Regions from separate parts of the Anoxybacillus sp. P3H1B genome, predicted to be linked through region 1. Evidence: predicted binding sites of a transcription regulator. Region 1 holds the regulator's gene; each other region holds the start of a gene.

Evidence for each region. Region 1 encodes LexA, which represses DNA repair genes until DNA is damaged. Its sites were predicted from a motif close to CGAACATATGTTCG; they were not measured.
Region 2: the regulator LexA is predicted to act here: its motif matches at 1,937-1,950, upstream of addB (helicase-exonuclease AddAB subunit AddB).
Region 3: the regulator LexA is predicted to act here: its motif matches at 2,661-2,674, upstream of uvrB (excinuclease ABC subunit UvrB).
Region 4: the regulator LexA is predicted to act here: its motif matches at 3,256-3,269, upstream of AT864_RS13195 (DNA endonuclease).

Annotation. Positions count from the first base shown of each region.
Region 1 is NZ_LPUG01000011.1:449,235-454,150, forward strand. Features, by position in the region: gene AT864_RS06325 (hypothetical protein) at 1-182, shown strand, start outside; gene AT864_RS06330 (NAD(P)/FAD-dependent oxidoreductase) at 632-994, shown strand; gene lexA (transcriptional repressor LexA) at 2,022-2,645, opposite strand; gene yneA (cell division suppressor protein YneA) at 2,794-3,093, shown strand; gene AT864_RS06345 (recombinase family protein) at 3,110-3,760, shown strand; gene AT864_RS06350 (DUF896 domain-containing protein) at 3,828-4,058, shown strand; gene tkt (transketolase) at 4,182-4,916, shown strand, end outside.
Region 2 is NZ_LPUG01000012.1:168,558-173,473, forward strand. Features, by position in the region: gene AT864_RS08165 (competence protein ComK) at 1-263, shown strand, start outside; gene AT864_RS08170 (TVP38/TMEM64 family protein) at 679-1,296, shown strand; gene lepB (signal peptidase I) at 1,314-1,850, shown strand; gene addB (helicase-exonuclease AddAB subunit AddB) at 1,990-4,916, shown strand, end outside.
Region 3 is NZ_LPUG01000021.1:85,139-90,054, forward strand. Features, by position in the region: gene AT864_RS13405 (MerR family transcriptional regulator) at 370-873, opposite strand; gene AT864_RS13410 (PDZ domain-containing protein) at 1,113-2,306, shown strand; gene AT864_RS13415 (CsbA family protein) at 2,323-2,544, shown strand; gene uvrB (excinuclease ABC subunit UvrB) at 2,747-4,726, shown strand; gene uvrA (excinuclease ABC subunit UvrA) at 4,743-4,916, shown strand, end outside.
Region 4 is NZ_LPUG01000021.1:42,144-47,059, reverse strand. Features, by position in the region: gene AT864_RS13210 (motility associated factor glycosyltransferase family protein) at 1-727, opposite strand, end outside; gene AT864_RS13205 (hypothetical protein) at 732-1,085, opposite strand; gene AT864_RS13200 (motility associated factor glycosyltransferase family protein) at 1,088-2,836, opposite strand; gene AT864_RS13195 (DNA endonuclease) at 3,308-4,162, shown strand; gene AT864_RS13190 (flagellin) at 4,599-4,916, opposite strand, start outside.

The sequences.
Region 1 (4,916 bases):
TGCAAGGCATCGGGAATTCCTTGCAGGCCATAAGTGGCATTCAGTCATTGAATGAAAATAACTCAGAGTCAGACCTAGTTGGAGTTGCAGGAAGTTGGATACAAGCCACAGGTTCTGTTCTATCCCTTATTGGACAAATCCAGGAGGAATCTGAGGAAATACATCTTAACATTAATGAATAAGATTTTTTCGTTGTAATTTTAGATGTTAGGCATCCAAATAATTGGATGCTTTTTATTGTATTCATTGGAGTGATGACTATGAAGTTTGATGATTGTTTACGAAATCAAATGAACTTATCATGCGATTTCTCAAGCGATACAGCTGTAAAACATCGTCATTGCGACATTCAATATACTTTAAGAATGAAGCTATCGACTGGCTAATCAATAGCTTTGTGTACGTCATTGTGAAAATGATTGGCAACGGCTGACGGTGCTTTTCACCATTTCCAAAGATACTCCATGAGATTCAGCTTTGGAGAAGAAGGTGCTTTTCTTAATGCACAGCAAAACATCATAGGAAGAAAATCACACAGATAGTACGATCATAAAAAATAATGAATATTCGGATAAAACACTAAAAAATGAGCGCGGAATATGAGATAATAAAAAAAAGGAGGTTGATTTATATGAAAAAGATACCTCTTAGAGTTTTGTTTATAACAATCGTTTTGTTTTTTGTTAGTGGTGGACTTAGTGGTGCGGTAGTCTATCATATGAGCGATGCAGCGGAAGCAGCGAAAAAAGAGTACCAGCAAGAAATCAATCAATACTTGTCAGAAAAAGACATGAAAATAAAAAATGATCTATCCAATGTAACACAGTCTGAAATCCAGCGATTGCAAGATGAAACTAAAAAATACTTAAATGAAAAGCTCAATCAAGATTATCAACAGTCTTTAAATCAAAAAACAGAAGAAATTAAAAAAGTTACCGATCAGAAGATAGAAGAGATAAAAAACTACATTGATCAATTACTTAAAAATCAATGATGGTAAAATAAGAAATGAAACAAAACAATAGAATAATAATAGGACATTCTACCGAAAAAAAGCGATGATGATTCATAGACTTGATTTTGGTCTGTAGTTTTCATCCTGTCGGCAAAGCACGATATAAATAAAACTTAACGATTGAACCAATAGTATCTGTACCACGGTTGGAAGGCAAGTCCACAGGCTTGCCTTCTCGTCATGTATCCGCGCGATGAAGGTCTGAACAAACTCTATTTTATGGTTCTGTGTTCTTGGGTTCAGGCCTTTGTCGCTCCATCTCAGTCATGTTTTTCGGTTTTCTGGATACAGCTATAAGAGAAATAATAAATCCGATTCCTAAGATAGCAGATAGTGTCCATGCGAAAAATTCAATAGATAACATGGCCTGATGCCCTCCTTTTTTGATGTTATGTAAATGATATGCAGAGATATGGATTCGCATGATTATGGTGATGAGGAATCAAAAAAACAAGAAAAAGAAATGCTTTCCTTGAATTTAGATTATTAGCCATATACCCTAAGGGAATAGTCTCATTTAAAGAGAAAGACTAGGAAAGAAGTTCGATGAGGTTTAAAGGAATTACGATTCATCCTGTATATAAGTGCTGAATGGTTTCGGCATTGGGTCCATTTGCGAATGATCGAAATCCAACGAAAAGATGGAATAGACGCCCCATTCAAAAGCAGAATTTGTTTTTCGCCGGTTCGAGACAAGTCCGTGACTTGCCTCGGTCATAGCAGCTGTAGTCTCTACAGTTACAACGTTAGTCACTATCATTTTATCTGTCAAGAACGATACGGATTATGATGTAGAGAAATGATTTGCTGTTCGTTCCTGTCTTTATGCAGCATCCGTCTTAAAATGGGCAAAAATGTACCGCTCAAATGAATTGCACAAAATGATGCCGCTTCCATCCATATAGACAAATAAGAGAACCTAGCGGATTTTAACAATAATCGAATAATCATCGCTACTTAAAACAAGGGTAGATAAGGTGAATTTCACTTTATCTACCCTTGTTTGTTATTGAATCATGCGATATACGCCGATCACTTTCCCGAGAATCGTAACATCGTTGACGATAATAGGCTCCATATGAGGGTTTTCTGGCTGTAGGCGAATGTGGCCTTGTTCTTTAAAAAAGCGCTTGACGGTTGCTTCGTTTTCTTCCGTCATAGCAACGACAATATCTCCGTTATTAGCTGACTGCTGCTGACGAACAATGACAAAATCTCCGTCTAAAATGCCTGCCTCAATCATACTATCGCCCATTATTTCAAGCATAAAAACATGGTCCTCTGCAGAAACGAAGCGTTCTGGGAGCGGAAAATAGTCCTCCACATTTTCGATAGCGGTTATTGGTTGCCCTGCCGTTACCTTTCCGATGACCGGAACATTGATCACATTGCTCGGCCGCATGAATGAGGCAAAATCCGGATCTAATATTTCAATCGCGCGAGGTTTAGTTGGATCACGGCGGATGTATCCTTTGCTTTCAAGCCGAGCTAAATGTCCATGCACCGTTGAGCTAGAGGCAAGTCCAACCGCTTCGCCAATCTCACGAACGGAAGGAGGATACCCTTTAGTTTTTACTTCTTTTTTGATGAAATCGAGAATTTGCTGTTGGCGTTTCGACAGTTTGGTCATGTTTCACACCTCTTACCCATCGTTTTTTTTATTATAACACGAGGAGAACAAAAAAACAAACATAAGTTCGAAAAAATGGTTGACGCAAACGAATGTTCTTAATATAATGGGTAAAAAAGCGAACAAACATTCTAAGAGGTGGGAGAAGATGAAAGTTACTCATTATCTCGTGTTTTCATGCTTGGTGTTTATGCTACTATCGGGTTTCGTGTATGCGAGCCATCCGATTCAAAAGGAGAAATATTTAAAAATTACGGTAGAATCCGGAGATACGCTTTGGGGAATAGCCAATGAATACAGATCTTCACATCAGCTTTCAACGAAAGAATTTATTGAATGGGTAATGAATGTAAACCATTTGCCAAATGAAAAAATTGCTGCGGGTGAAAAGCTAGTGATTCCCGTGTTAAAATCAAAGGCAGAAAAGAAGCTAGTCGTCAGTAAATAATAATGGAGATGATGGAATGAAAGCGATTATTTATTGTCGGGTGAGCACAAACAAAGAGGAACAAGAAACATCACTGCAACGGCAGAAGGAGGAGCTTGAGCAGCTCGCCGAAACATATCGTTTTCAAGTCGTTAAGGTCATTGAAGAGCGGGCAAGCGGTTATGAGATTGAGCGAGACGGGATACTGGAGCTTTTAGAAGCGCTGAAAGAGGATAAAATCGAAGCCGTTCTCATCCAAGATGAAACGAGGCTTGGACGAGGAAATGCAAGAATTGCCTTATTGCATTGTATTCAAAAAGAAGGAGCCAAGCTGTATACGGTGTGCCATCATGGAGAACTACAGCTATCAGAAGCTGATTCCATGGTACTAAGTATCCTCAGCATCGTAGAGGAGTATCAGCGCAAAATACATAACTTAAAAATCAAGCGCGGGATGCAAAAAGCCGTTGAACGTGGATATCGGCCAGAACGAAATTTGAAAAATATAGGTGAACATGCCGGAAGAGATCGCCTTGAGCTACCAATTGAAGAAATTATCCGTCTGCGCAGGAACGGACTGACCTTTGCTGAAATTGCGGCGACTTTGCGCGGATTTGGATATGATGTGTCGAAAGCGACTGTCCATCGCCGCTATCAGGAATATGAGCGGAAAAGTCAGTCAACATAGTTGTCAAGGATCCATTTCTCTAGTAAGATGGGGGCATAATATTTTTCGAAATAGGTGGAATGAAACGATGGTCTCAAAACAAAAAATCGCTCGCATTAATGAATTAGCGAAAAAGGCAAAGACAAGCCGGTTGACAGAAGCGGAGAAAAAAGAGCAAGAGCAGCTTCGCAAGGAGTATCTTCAAGCATTTCGCCAAGCGGTAACGGATACTCTGCATTCTGTAAAAATTATTGATCCAAATGGAAAAGATGTGACGCCCAAAAAATTGAAGGAAAGTCAAAAAAATCGGTTGCATTAAGAGAAGCAAGCATTCTCATCAGTCAAAGATTCTTGATTTTTTGAAGAAACGTTGTACATTTTTTCTTACTTTCTATATGATAGAAATGGATAAAACGCTACGAAACGAAAGGATGAGCAAAAAATGGCACAAACGATTGATCAATTGGCCATCACGACAATCCGAACGTTGTCGATTGATGCAATTGAAAAAGCGAATTCCGGGCATCCAGGCATGCCGATGGGCGCTGCGCCGATGGCCTATACGCTTTGGACCAAATTCATGAATCATAATCCAAGCAATCCAAAATGGTTTAACCGCGACCGTTTTGTGCTATCTGCGGGTCATGGCTCTATGCTTTTATATAGCTTGCTTCATTTAAGTGGCTATGACGTATCAATGGAAGATATCAAACAGTTTCGCCAATGGGGGAGCAAAACACCCGGACATCCGGAGTACGGTCATACACCTGGAGTAGAAGCAACAACAGGTCCGCTTGGTCAAGGGATTGCGATGGCTGTCGGTATGGCAATGGCAGAACGTCATTTAGCGACTACATACAATCGAGATCATTTTGAGATTATTAACCATTACACATATGCCATTTGCGGCGATGGAGACTTGATGGAAGGGGTTGCCTCTGAAGCAGCTTCATTAGCTGGTCATTTGAAACTTGGCCGTCTCATCGTTCTTTATGATTCGAATGACATTTCGCTCGATGGAGAGCTGCAGCTTTCCTTCTCGGAAAATGTCGCACAGCGCTTTGAGGCATATGGATGGCAATATTTGCGCGTTGAGGATGGAAACGATATCGAGGAAGTTGCGAAAGCACTTGAAACAGCAAGAGCAGATGTCAATCGCCCAACGCTCATTGAAGTG
Region 2 (4,916 bases), on a different contig from region 1:
CTACAACATCTCCAAATGATATACGATGCGTATGGATTTCGCATATGCACGTGCTCGAATACGAACCCTCTCGCGGCGACACAACAACCGTATATTTTAAAAACGATAAAAGTGTTTGCCTTGATATTTCCTACTATTCGTTTGTCAATCAACTTTATCGCACAGCCCAGCTGCGCACGAAGCTATCTGAAAGAATGGAAGCGCGTGAACGAAAAATGCAGTATTTGTTTAGAATGGATCAAACAAAAGACTGGTTGTCATGAATTATTAACCTCGAAAAATTCCCGGTTTCCATTACGTGAAGGGCAAAATTCCAACGATCAGGATGAATGGCAGTGGGCATAGGTGAAATGGATTGTATTCCCTGAACTATTGTACTACTATAGAAACAAAGGTTCTTTGCCAATAACTGGGGGAGCAGAGAGAATCTAGACGAAAACCAAGCGCTTCAGTCTTTGCGTAATACCGTATCAAAATTTTCGATTGGTTGAATATGTATCATCACGCAGCGGGAAGTTACGATGAGGGAGACGAAAAAGGCTTCGTCGTGAGACTCAAGAAACACTCACTTCTAGAAGTGATGATTCGTTTAGAAGTTGTTAAAATTCTCTCTATTTATATTCCCCGCGTAACCGTGTAAAATAAGATTGTTAGCAACAATGTAAATGGGGAGTATTCATGGACATCGAAGCATTAAAGCACTGGTTTACATTAAAGCATGTATTAGAATTACTGGAACATTACCGCTCGTTTGGGATGCTGCCCGGGGTTATCGTTACGCTGTTAGAGTCGTTTTTTCCGATTCTTCCGATGTTTGTATTTGTGATGGCGAACGCGGCTGCTTTTGGGCTTTGGCAAGGAATTATGATTTCGTGGATTGGCGCTTGCCTCGGATCCATTTGTGTTTTTTTACTTGCTCGAAAAATAGGCCAGAAACGGTTTTTTCATTTTTTGAGCCGTCATCAAAAGGTGAAAAAACTGGTGGATTGGGTGGAACGCCATGGATTTGGCCCATTGTTTTTACTGTTTTGTTTTCCGTTTACACCATCGGCGATTATCAATGTCGTGGCTGGACTAGCCCGCGTTAGCCGCCAGCAGTTTATTTTAGCCGTACTTCTCGGCAAAATGGTGATGATTTTTATGATTAGCTTTATTGGCTATGATTTGGCGGCTTTGGCCAAACAGCCGCTTCGCACGGTAGCGGTCATTATCGCGATTTTCCTTTTATGGTATGCAGGGAAGAAAGTAGAAGCAAGGTTTTCATTGACGGAAAAAACAGATAAAAAAGACTCTTAAGCTGGGTGGGCAGTGTGATGAGCAAACAGCCAATTTATCGGAGAAGATCGGTTATATGGACAGTTAGTCTGACACTGGTTTTTTTGGCGCGGTTTTTATTATTTACTAACTATGTAGTTGAAGGAGAATCGATGATGCCCACGCTGCAGGACGGCAATTTCTTAATCGTGAAGAAATTTGGCAGCATCCAGCGTTTTGATATTATCGTGTTCCATGCCAATACGCAAAAGGATTATGTCAAGCGTGTTATCGGTCTTCCTGGCGATCGCATCATGTATAAAAATGATGTGTTATACATTAATGGGAAGCCGATAGAAGAACCGTATTTGCAGCGATATAAACGTAAATTGGTTAATGGAAAACTCACCGGGGATTTTACGCTTCAAGAAGTGACCGGGAGAAAGACGGTTCCCTCTGGCTATGTGTTTGTCTTAGGTGATAATCGTTTAGTTAGCTGGGACAGCCGCCATTTTGGCTATGTGAAAATGAACCGAATTGTTGGAAAAGTTAATGCGCGCTGCTGGCCTTTTCGTGAGATTAGCATTCAGTTTTAAAGGTATTCATCGAAACAAGCGTTCAATGAATACCTTTTTTACTTTGACAGATGACGATTTCCCACGATCTCCCTCTTTTAAACAAACGAACATATGTGCTAAAATAAGAAGGGGAATGGAAAATAAAGGTGGTGATAGCATGTCGCTTCGCTTTATGATTGGAAGATCAGGGACCGGCAAAACGATAGCATGTTTAAACGAAATTCGTGAGAAGCTGAAGGAGCAGCCGATGGGCTCTCCCATCATTTATCTTGTGCCAGAGCAAATGACGTTTCAATCAGAATATGCGTTGATTCGCACACCGGGACTGGACGGGATGATTCGCGCACAGGTGCTAAGCTTTACGCGATTGGCCTTTCGCGTGCTGCAAGAAACTGGGGGAATGAGCCGCTATTATTTAAATCAAACGGGAGTGCGCATGCTGCTAAGGAAAATTATTGATAAGCATAAGGATGAGCTGATTTTATTTGCCCGCGCGGCTGATAAGCATGGCTTTATTGAGCAGCTAGAAGAAATGCTTATTGAGTGCAAGCGTTATTGTATTACACCGGAGCAACTGCTGGAAACAGAAACGCAGCTGCGCCAAAATGCCACCTCGGCTGAAAAAGTATTAGCGGATAAGCTAAAGGATTTACAGCTTATCTATCGCCAATTCGAACGAGATTTAATGAATCGGTATGTGGATTCGGAAGATTACTTGCGCTTTTTGGCTGAAAAAATTCCGCATTCCCGCTACATACAAGACGCGGAAATTTACGTGGACGGATTTCACCATTTTACACCGCAAGAATATATGGTGCTTGAGCAATTGTTATGTTTCGCTAAGCGCGTGACGGTCGCTTTAACGGTGGATGAGCCTTATAATGAACAGCTGCCGAATGAGCTACACTTGTTTCGAATGACAGGTAAAACATACTATGAGCTGCGGAATATAGCCCTTTTAAACAACGTTCTCATTGAACCGGTCAAGTTTTGTCAAGAGAATGTAAGGCATCAGTCGTTATCGCTTCGCCATTTAGAAGCGCATTATGATACGCGCCCTTCTTTGCCCTTTGCTGGGGAGGCCGGTGAAATTCAATTATACCAAGCATCACATCGCCGGGCAGAGATTGAAGGAATTGCTAGAGAAATTATTCGGCTTGTGCGCGAGGAAGGGTATCGATATCGCGATGTGGCTCTATTGGTACGAAATTCTGATGACTATCGCAATCTATTTCAAACTGTTTTTGTTGATTATGAGATTCCTTACTTTATTGATGAAAAGGAGCCGATGGGAAATCATCCATTTATCGAACTGATTCGTGCAAGCTTGGATGTGATTCAGACAAACTGGCGGTATGAAGCCGTGTTTCGGGCGGTAAAGACCGATTTCTTTTTTCCGCTGGAGAGCCATGTGCAAACGATGCGAGAAGCAATGGATCAGCTGGAAAATTATGTGCTTGAACACGGAATTTATGGAGCGAAATGGAGGCAGAACTGGGTGTACCGGCGCTATCAGGGACTTGAGGAGATCGCGGCGCCGCAAACAGACGAAGAAAGAAACTACGAGGAAAAGCTAAATGTGTGGAGAGAAATGGTCGCCTCCCCGCTCCTGACGCTGCAAAAACGATTACAAAAAGCGAAAAATGGGCGGGATATGTGCGAAGCCCTTTATTTATATTTTGAACAATTGCAGATTCCTAAAAAGCTGGAGAAGCTGCGTGATGAAGCTGAGGCAAAAGGGCAGCTGCTGGAAGCCCGGCACCATGAGCAAGCGTGGGGGGCAGTCATGGAACTGCTTGACCAGTATGTAGAAATATTAGGGGAAGAGCCGATGCCCCTTCAGTCATTTGCCGCTTTGATGGAAACAGGGCTTGAGAGCCTGGAATTTTCACTTGTACCGCCAGCGATCGACCAAGTATTGATTGCTCACTTTGACCGTTCGCGTCTAACCGATATCAAGTGTATATTTATCATTGGTGCGAATGATGGGGTGATTCCTTCACGAAAAAGCGCGGATGGGGTATTATCTGAGCAAGACCGCGAGCTGCTGCATCATTTTTCGGTACATGTCGCTCCGACAAGCCGGCAACAGCTGCTAGATGAGCCGTTTGCGATCTATATGGCGTTGGCTAGCCCAAAGGAACGGCTTTATATTACGTATCCGCTTGCCGATGAAGAAGGAAGAACGTTGCTGCCATCTGTGCTGATTAAAAGAATAAAAGAAATATTTCCTGATGTGCAAGAAAAGAGGTGGGGCGGCGAACCTTTTACATTGCCGCTTTCGGAACAGCTCTCACTCATTACCAATTATTCAGCAACGCTTGGAGCTCTTGCTGTTCAGCTTCATGCATGGAAACGGCAATATCCGATCGAGCCCATTTGGTGGGATGTATATAATCTTTATACAGGTCATAACGACTGGAATGAACGGGCTAACAGAGTCATTCAAGCACTGTTCTATGAAAACAAAACGAAAAAATTAAAGAGAGAGATTAGCAGAAAACTATACGGACGGACATTAAGAGCAAGCGTTTCGCGAGTGGAGCAATTCAACCGCTGTCCATTTGCTCATTTTGCCTCATACGGGCTGCGCTTAAAAGAACGCAATGTTTTCCGGCTCAAAGCCCCAGACATTGGTCAATTATTTCATCATGCTTTAAAAATGATGACAGAGCGCATTCGCGCAGAGCATCTAGATTGGGCACAGCTTTCTAAAGAGCAATGTGAACAATTATCCTATGAGGCGGTCGAACAAATCGCTCCGTATATCCAGCAAGAAATTTTACTTAGTTCGCATCGTTACCATTATGTGAAGCGGAAATTGCATCACATTATGTCAAGGACGGCAAGCGTGTTGAATGAACAAGCAAAAATGAGCGGATTTGCCCCGCTGGAGGTGGAGCTGCAATTTGGCGACAAAGGGCCCTTGCCTCCGTTGACTTTTCCGTTGGCCGACGGAACGGTCCTTGAGCTTGTCGGGCGAATTGACCGCATTGACCAAGCCAAAAGCTCAAAAGGCATTTTATTGCGCATTATTGATTATAAGTCAAGCAATCAAAAACTAGATTTTACAGAAGTTTATTA
Region 3 (4,916 bases), on a different contig from region 1:
AAAAGCGGTCATGGCGATCCGGTTTGCCGATGGCCGAAACATAGAATCTGCCCATTACATTTTGATTTTCTTGGCAGCGGCATTCATTATAAACAAATAGAATTAAAAAAACATAAGAAATGGATAAAAATAAGGAGAAGGAAAAATAGAGTTCCATTCATTGTAATTTTCATATACATAGAGGTGACCGAGAAAAGCGGGGAATGATAAGTAGCCATTTCATTGGATTGACGAATAAAAAAATCCCAAGAATGCCATTTTATCAACATTCTTAGGATTTTAATTTGGGAACATATCACGTGAAAATAAGATGGAAGCATATTGTGATGTTATTAGATATTGAACGTTCATGTGTTAGAGATGAAAGGTTCACACAAATAAGCCGATAATTCGGCCTACGCCGCGGCGTTTTTGCTTTTTAGACAAAGAATCGTCCGCTTCGCGCTTCTCATTGGCTTCTTCCAGCAGGGAGATGCGTTGTTCAAGCTGACGGATGTAAGAATGCAGCTCTTCAATTTCGCGGCGGTGCTGCAACAGTTGAACGGATACAACTTCATCTGCTTTTTGCTCAAGCTGGCGTTCAATGCGTTGAAAACGTGAGGTGAATTCGTTTAGATGTGGTTGAAGATGAGTGGAGAAAAAGTCTTCTGGGCACAGAATGTTTTTTTCATTTTCTTCTTCTGTTTCGCACTCTTCAAGAGCCGCTCCTTGCTCAAATTTGATCTGTTCAAGCAATGCAAGTGTTTCAGAATCGAATATGTAATGTCCTGCTTCGTTTTTTTTGCATGGAATCTCGTATTTTTTAACCCAGCGCTGAATCGTTTTAGGCGATACTCCAAGCCGCTTGGCAACATTGCTCGTTTTTAGTTCCATGGTTTTTCCTCCTCTTTTCTTTCCTTGTCTATATCATTTTTTCCATCGAATGTCCAAATTCCTTTTACGATGACAAAACTAGTGCTCATTCGGCAAAGAAAGTGGGAATAGGAAAAAATTCGCCATTTGTCGAATAACATATAAAAAAATATGCAGCCAATCGTATGATTTGTAGAAGCGATTTGCTAGAATGAAAAGTAGATCAGTAGATACGTTCATGATGATCGGAGGTGAAGCCCATGCTTGGCATGTGGGGGATGGAACTTTTGAAAGGAGTCGGGCGGTTGTTGACCGAGCCCCTTTTGTATTATGGCGTGCTGCTTGCGGCTTTCGTCGGCTGGCGTCGAATGAATAAAGAGCGGAAGCATTTTCATATTCGCGTATATGGCTGGTTTCAGGAAAGTGTCTTTTTTTGGCGCAGCGGTTGGGCCGTTGGCTTGTTTCTTTCCATCGTGACGGTAGTGTCTGGAATGGCGGTACCCCACGATGTGTTGCTGCTGCTTTTTTATGTGACGGTTTTGCTGAGCTTGACAGGACAGATGCGGTTACTATCTCCTGCTTATACGGTTGGGGGATTGGTTTTGCTTGCAGCTGGTTTTATGAAATACGGAGGCGCTTGGCCGTTGGTTTCAAAATATGTGGAAAGCCTTCACGAGGCGCCTATATCCGTTTTCATATGGCTGCTTGCATTGCTGTTATTTGCCGAGGGGTTTCTCATTTTGCGAAACGGAGCAGTGGCTACTTCTCCGCAGCTTGCTAAAAGCAAGAGGGGGCTTATGATTGGAGAACATTGGGTAGATAGGATTTGGTTTGTGCCTGTGCTTCTGCCCATTCCCAATGGCCCGCTCTCTTCGCCTTTTTCATGGTGGCCATTGTTTTCGGGCGTGGATCATTCATATTCATTCGCTTTGGTGCCATTTTTGCTCGGCTTCTCGCAGCATATGCAAGGCATGCATCCACGAGCCTCTATTCAAATGGCCGGCCGTCGCGTGCTCTGGTTAGCGGCCGCTGTCTGCGCGGGAGCTTTGGCGTCTTCTTGGTTTCCTTCCTTAGGAATCGCGGTTGCAGCTGCGGCGTTGATTGCTAGAGAATGTCTGGCTTTTTGGCAGCATCGGCAAGACCGTTCCCGTCCCCCGTATTTTTCACAGCAAGAGCAGGGATTGGTTATTTTAGGAATTTTACCAGAATCGAAGGCTGAAAAAATCGGGCTGAAAATCGGCGAAGTGATTGCGAAAGTGAACGGCATACCCGTTAAAACGGAAAAAGAATTTTATGAGGCATTGCAGCATAACCGCGCTTTTTGTAAGCTAGAGGTGTTGGATCAAAATGCGGAAGTCCGTTTTGTCCAAGGAGCGTTATATGAAAATGAGCATCACGAGCTTGGATTGTTGTTTGTGCAAACGCGGGAAAAATGGACATCGGAAGCTGTATAGATAAGGGGTTTTGCTTATGTGGTTTCTCGTTGCATTAATCGTGCCGTTTTTGCTAGTGCTGCTTTTTACTCGCGTCACTTATAATCATTATGTGGGGACGCTGCTGACAGTGGCGCTGTTAGTAGCTTCTTATGTCAAAGGATATACAAACGAGCTTCATGAAGTGTTAGCGGATATTGCGTCGACAACGGCAGGCTTTTTATATGCAGAGAAAATGGTAAAAAAATTTAAAAAATAAGAAGAAAGCCACCGCAAAAGATCGATTGAACCATTCTTTTGCGGTGGCTTTTGTTATTGCAGCCAAAGAGATGGAAATAGCTGTTCGCTCTGTAAGGCTTACGAAAGTTTTGGAAACGAATATAAGTTCGTATTTTTTGTGCATCTTAAGCATTCATGTGGTACAATACAATTAGGATGAATACGAAGGGGGCTTTGCGCAGGTGAAAGACCATTTTCAATTAGTATCAGCCTATCAGCCGCAAGGCGACCAGCCAAAGGCAATTGCTAAGCTGGTGGAAGGAATTTTGAACGGTACGAAGCATCAAACGCTATTAGGAGCGACAGGAACAGGAAAGACCTTTACCATTTCTAACGTCATCCAGAAGGTGAATAAACCGACGCTGGTCATTGCTCATAATAAAACATTGGCGGGCCAGCTATATAGTGAATTGAAGGAGTTTTTTCCAAATAATGCAGTTGAGTATTTTGTGAGCTACTATGACTACTATCAGCCGGAAGCGTATGTGCCGCAGACGGATACGTATATTGAAAAGGACGCAAGCATCAACGATGAAATTGATAAGCTGCGGCATTCGGCCACATCTGCTTTATTTGAGCGGCGCGATGTCATTATTGTGGCCAGTGTATCATGCATTTACGGCTTGGGTTCTCCGGAAGAATATCGAGAGCTTGTCGTATCTTTGCGGACAGGGATGGAAATCGAAAGAAACGAATTGCTGCGCCGTTTAGTCGATGTGCAGTATACGCGCAATGACATTGATTTTCAGCGGGGAACGTTTCGCGTTCGCGGTGATGTCGTCGAAATTTTTCCGGCTTCGCGCGACGAGCATTGCATTCGTGTCGAGTTTTTTGGCGATGAGATTGAACGGATTCGCGAGGTAGATGCGCTGACGGGAGAAATTATCGGAGAGCGGGAGCATGTTGCGATTTTCCCAGCTTCCCACTTCGTCACGCGCGATGAAAAAATGCAGCTGGCGATTCAAAATATCGAGCAAGAGCTGGAAGAACGCTTGAAGGAGTTGCGGGAGCAGGGCAAGCTGTTGGAAGCGCAGCGGCTTGAGCAGCGCACGCGCTATGATCTTGAAATGATGCGGGAAATGGGCTTTTGTTCAGGAATTGAAAACTACTCACGCCATTTAACATTGCGCCCGCCAGGATCGACTCCTTATACGCTGCTCGATTATTTTCCAGACGATTTTTTAATTGTGATTGATGAATCGCACGTCACACTGCCGCAGATTCGCGGGATGTATAATGGCGACAAAGCACGCAAACAGGTGCTGGTCGATCACGGCTTCCGCCTGCCGTCAGCGCTTGACAACCGTCCGCTGACGTTTGAAGAGTTTGAGAAAAAAGTGAACCAAATTATTTATGTGTCGGCAACGCCGGGACCATACGAATTGGAGCATAGTCCGGAAATGGTCGAGCAAATTATTCGGCCGACCGGGCTTTTGGATCCGACGATTGATGTTCGTCCAATTCAAGGGCAAATAGATGACTTGATCGATGAAATTCATGAACGCGTGAAGCGGAATGAGCGAACACTAGTGACGACGCTCACGAAAAAAATGGCGGAAGATTTAACCGATTACTTGAAGGAAATAGGGATTAAGGTGGCCTATTTGCATTCGGAAATTAAAACGCTTGAACGCATTGAAATCATCCGCGACCTGCGCATCGGCAAATACGACGTGCTTGTTGGCATTAACTTGTTAAGAGAGGGATTGGATATTCCGGAGGTGTCGCTTGTCGCGATTTTAGATGCTGATAAGGAAGGATTTTTGCGTTCAGAGCGTTCGCTGATCCAGACGATTGGACGAGCGGCCCGCAATGCTAACGGTCATGTGATTATGTATGCCGATACGATCACCAAGTCGATGGAGATTGCGATCAATGAAACAAAACGGCGCCGTTCCATCCAAGAGGCCTATAACCGTGAGCATGGCATTGTACCGAAGACGATTCAAAAGGGGATTCGTGATGTCATTCGTGCGACGTATGCGGCTGAACAGCCAGAGTCGTACGAGGTGAAGCCGGATCGCCGCAAATGGACGAAAAAAGAACGGGAGCAGCTTGTGGCGAACTTAGAAAAAGAAATGAAAGAAGCGGCCAAAGCGCTTGACTTTGAACGCGCGGCCGAGCTTCGCGATTTAATTTTTGAACTCAAAGCGGAAGGATGATCAAAAGCTTATGCCAATGGATAAAATTACGATTAAAGGGGCAAGAGTTCATAATCTAAAGAATATGGACATTGAGATCCCGCGAGACCAACTTGTTGTTTTAACGGGGTTATCAGGTTCAGGAAAATCGTCGTTGGCGTTTGATACGATTTATGCGGAAGGGCAGCGGCGCTATGTCGAATCGCTTTCG
Region 4 (4,916 bases), on a different contig from region 1:
AAAGTAAAAAGTATTTATTTTTCAATTGCTTTAGAACATCAATATTATCATCTAATGATGGTCCAGCCGCGACTAATGCAGCTTTTTTGCCCTCAAATTGACCTAAAAGTGAACCAATATGCGAATCAAACAGCTGAATATTATTTTGAAAATTCTCTTTCATAATATTTTTCATTCTTAAGAACGACATTTCTTTAATTTTTATATCTTCGAGTATTTCCTTCAAACTGCTGTTTGATATCGTGCTAATCCAAGATTGTGGAATAATCCATTTAATATTTGAACCATCCAACTCGAGACTTCTCATAAACTCCTGAATTTTTATCGAATTGGAAATAATAACTATTCTTACATTTTCATTGCTTAAAATACTGGTTAAATCGATATGTTGCATCGCAATTTGAAGCGTTGATATATCCCTATCAATTACAATAATTTTTTTATTTGGCTCTTTAGCCATTAGTTGTTCGACATGATATCCAAGACCGAAACCAAATAGACAATATATGTTCGCCAAAGGATCAATTTGAGAATCAATAAACTTCGATACATCTTTTATTGGATCGTATCGACTATATAAATAGTGATTATTTTTCTTTAAGGTTAAAGGACCTTTTTTAGATGTCTCTATTTCAATATCTTTACTATAATTAAACCTATTTTTCAAAAGCTGCTGCTTCAATACTTTATCCTTTACGGCTTGAACATTTTTTAGATATAGTTTCAATTTCCTATTCCCCTACTTTTGCGAAACACTTTTCCCTTGCTTCTTCAAAAAATGGTTGAATCTCGTATTCAAACATGTCCGCAACAATAACATAATCTTGTCTTTCCAAACCTTCATTAATTTCAATTAAAAATTGGTTAATTTTACTCGGGTGGATATCAATATAGTAATGATGCTCACGCATTAGTATAATCACTTGAGTTAGCCAACTCAACCCTTCACTAAATTGCATAATTAATTGCATTGCTTCCCCAATTCTATCTTCTCGTAAATAATCAGCAATGTTCTGAGTTCCGATTACTACTCGTTCGATATATTCATAGAAACTAGCCTGTGTTTCATAAATAACATCTATCATCATTATCCCTCTTTATTCATTGAAATAATTTTATTTTTTACCTTTTCTTTCAAACATATTAGATGAAATTTTGAATCTGTTGCTGCTTCCTTTAAACGCGAATATAAATCCAGAGAACGAGTATAAACTCGTTGATATACTTCTTTCTTCGTCTCATTCTCTCCCGGAAGGTAATTATTAAATGTATCTAAAATAATAGGTTGAGCAATTAATGACATCATTCCCTCTGCAAAAATCGGTTTTAACTGTTCATCAATTTTATCTAGCTTCTTTAAAATTTTAGCATCAAACACTGTATCAAAAACATTTCTTTTTAACAACAGGACTGCCTCGTCAACAAGACATTTTACCTTATCATGTAGTTTTATTTCATCTTCAATTCTCATTAAAAACTCTTGCCATTCTGGAATATCTTTATGCGGATATGAATCCATATCAAATATAGGTACATTTTTGCTTGTATCTACATATCTGTCGCAAAACTCTTGAAATGAAATTTGTTGATATCCGTCCAGTTTAACTCCGCCTTCTGTTGAATTATAGATCCTTTCAGGCTGTGGGAAAGTTTGAAGTAATTTTTCGAAATTGTGTTTCATTGTGAAGAAAGCATAATCAGTTAATACTTGGCCACCATCATATCCTTCTGTATAAAACACTCCTCTTTCTTTAATATAAGCTTCATCAATTTTTCTGAAGTTTTTATTATGTTCCGCATGTGTTTTGTTATCTGTATAAGCCAAATCTTGACCAATAAGAGCAACAGGTCCCGAAGAAATCATATAAGCTATACTTAACGCAAAAGCAGCTACAGAAGCTCCTCCTAAAATACCTGATACTTCTTGATTTAATAATTTTTTTGCGTAGAGTTCTAAAGTTTGATGAACGCTTGAAACAAAAAAGAACGATCTCTGATTTAATTTCTCCAAAATTTTCTCATGATGTGATAAAGAATAAATTATTTTCGTTTTTTTAAATTCTATCGATTCAAAGTGTTTATAGTTATTTATGTGGCCATCTATTGTTACAACAAAATCAGGTTCAATATTATGTTTAAGAAGCGTATTGATAGTAGAGCCTGACGAAATTAAAAGTACGTGATTCCTTACTTTTTTCAGCAACAAGATTTGTTTGGTTAATGACGGACCACCAGAAGCCACTACCACTGGAGCATTGAAATATCCTTTTAACTCTTTCAAAGGAATGTCATCAAAAGCATAAAATAAATTTAAAATAAAATTTCTCTGCCATTCCTTCGAAAATTTTCTAATAGTGTTTTCGTTTACTTTTTGTACGTATATTAAATCTTTGATTATGCTTAATACTTTTTTATACTCATTTGGAAACAGTCTATCATAATTAGGCGAACAAATAACTTGTACTCGATAGTTAAACCGCTCCATTAAAAGCGTGTCACACAACTGTTGAAAGTTATCTACATGTTTTAGCCCTATCATCGCTGTCTGCTTTAACTCACTATTCATTTGTTCTTCCATCAGTTGATCTAATGGTTCAATCACGATTAAAAACTCATCTTCACTCATTTTTTCACTTAAAGCTTTTGCAATATGCCCCGACCCAATACCAAATAAAATATGCAAATGATGCTTTTTGTAATGCTGGTCGGCAAATCGGGCAGCTTCGCGTATCGGGTCATATTTGCTGTGCAAATAATAATTGTTTATCCTATGAATGCGATGCCCGCTCTTGGCGATTTCCTCTATAATTGAATACTCTTTCATCCCATTGTTCATAAATTAGCACCTCAATTATAATATCGGCCATTTATCCCCTTTTGTTAATACATCATCGCCCAATCGCTAGAATTTAACTGACGCCTATTGACATTCTTTCGATAATATAAGAGCCGCTTTTACTCCAAACGATTTTCATCCATGTGAACCGCTATAGCCACATCCAACTTTCTCTTGTAAACCTAAGCCCGTGTTGTTAATTATAGAGGCGCCCCATACATCAACCAATAGTATAAAAATTATTATTTGTCGAAAATGATACCTATATTGAATAAAAACTCTAAACGACTTCATGATCATATGATTTTACACATTTGAATGCGAATGATGATACAAGATGCAACTTCTGCTCCTATATGACCACCGCGTCTCCACTTACTGCTATAAATTTATAAAGATAAACGATGGAAATAGAGAGGCGAACATATGTTATAATACATAAAAACACGCTCGTTGGAAGGGAAGATCTCAATGAAAGATTTCCTACAATTAACGCCTATACAACAAAACATATTAGTCGCAAGCATTATGGGAGATGGAGAAATCACCAAAATTTATCGGAACAGCCGAAGAAAAAATCATAGCTATCGTGAACATTTTGGAATCCAGCAAGAAGAATATCGAAAATGGAAAATATCGTTTTTCAATGAATTTCTTTATATTACTCCTAAAAGCCAATGCGTCCGTTCCCGTTCTATGCCACTATTTACATCTCTGTACCCGCATTTTTATCGGGAGGATGGTACAAAACAGATACCGCTTTCCTTACTTTCGTACTGTACTTTACCTCATTTTCTTGCCGTATTATATATGGATGATGGTTCGCTTTGTATTTCTTCTCGGGTAAACAAGCGAAAAAAACGCATTTATCTTACCCCTCACATTTACTTGTATTTGCAATGTTATTCACACAATGAACTGCAACAATTGCAGCGGCATATTCTTAAACACTTCCATATCGCTTTCCAGCTAAGCCAACGTAAAGATGGAAAAGGTATGATTTTAAAAACAACGTGCGTAAAAGATACATTTCTATTCTTAGATATTATTTTCAACGTAACAAACACTTGTCCATCCATGCATTACAAAACCAATTGGAATGAGCGGCTAAAATTAGAAAGTATGAAATGGAAGCATAAATATCCGAACTTTGACATTGTAGTTAGCAGCTCCGAACGCTACAAACCCTACTCCTCTGAAGAAATAAAACTAATCAAACAGATGAAACAGAACGGGATGAGCATTAAAGAAATTGCCAGCGCCCTGCAAAGAAGTTACTGGTCCATTGTCTATAAATGGAGAGAAATACAAAGGTACGATATATAAATATTAAAAAGGCCTTAGAAACAATTCTAAGGCCCATCGCTGTTTGCAAATTATCGGAGCAATTGCAATACTCCTTGTGGTTGTTGGTTGGCTTGCCATGCCTCAACGTCTTTCGACCGTTGTGTAGACTATCTCTTCACCCGCCAGCTAATCGCTAGTGAGGGGCCGGGCACTTCGGTTCGGCATCCGCCTCCCCTACGGACCTCATCACCATAGCCAATGGCGTTAGGTGGTACGCCCTAGTCGTTGAACCTTCTCCACTCTTTCGAGACAGGAGCTTGGCTGCTGATTACCCATTGTTGCATCCTTCCTTTTTTTGCACCTTCACGCCTGCCGTTTCCAGCTTCGTTGTGGCAAGGAAGGCTTTAGGGCTTCCCAGCAATTCACCCAGTCATCATCTAGCCCGTTTCCAGGCTAGACGCCCTTCCAATCCAAATTACCGTAATAGCTGCAATACTCCTTGCGGCATTTGGTTGGATTGAGCCAACATTGATTGCGCAGCTTGCATTAAGATGTTGTTCTTCGTGAACTCCATCATTTCTTTCGCCATGTCAACGTCACGGATACGTGATTCAGCAGCTGTTAAGTTTTCAGAAGTGGCGCCAAGGTTGTTAATTGTGTGTTCTAAACGGTTTTGCACCGCACCAAGTTTAGAACGCTCTTTTGATACAGTTTCAATAGCTGTGTTAATTTTAGTGATCGCATCTTGCGCACCTGAAGCTGTGCTTACTGAAAGACTGTTCACACTTAAAGA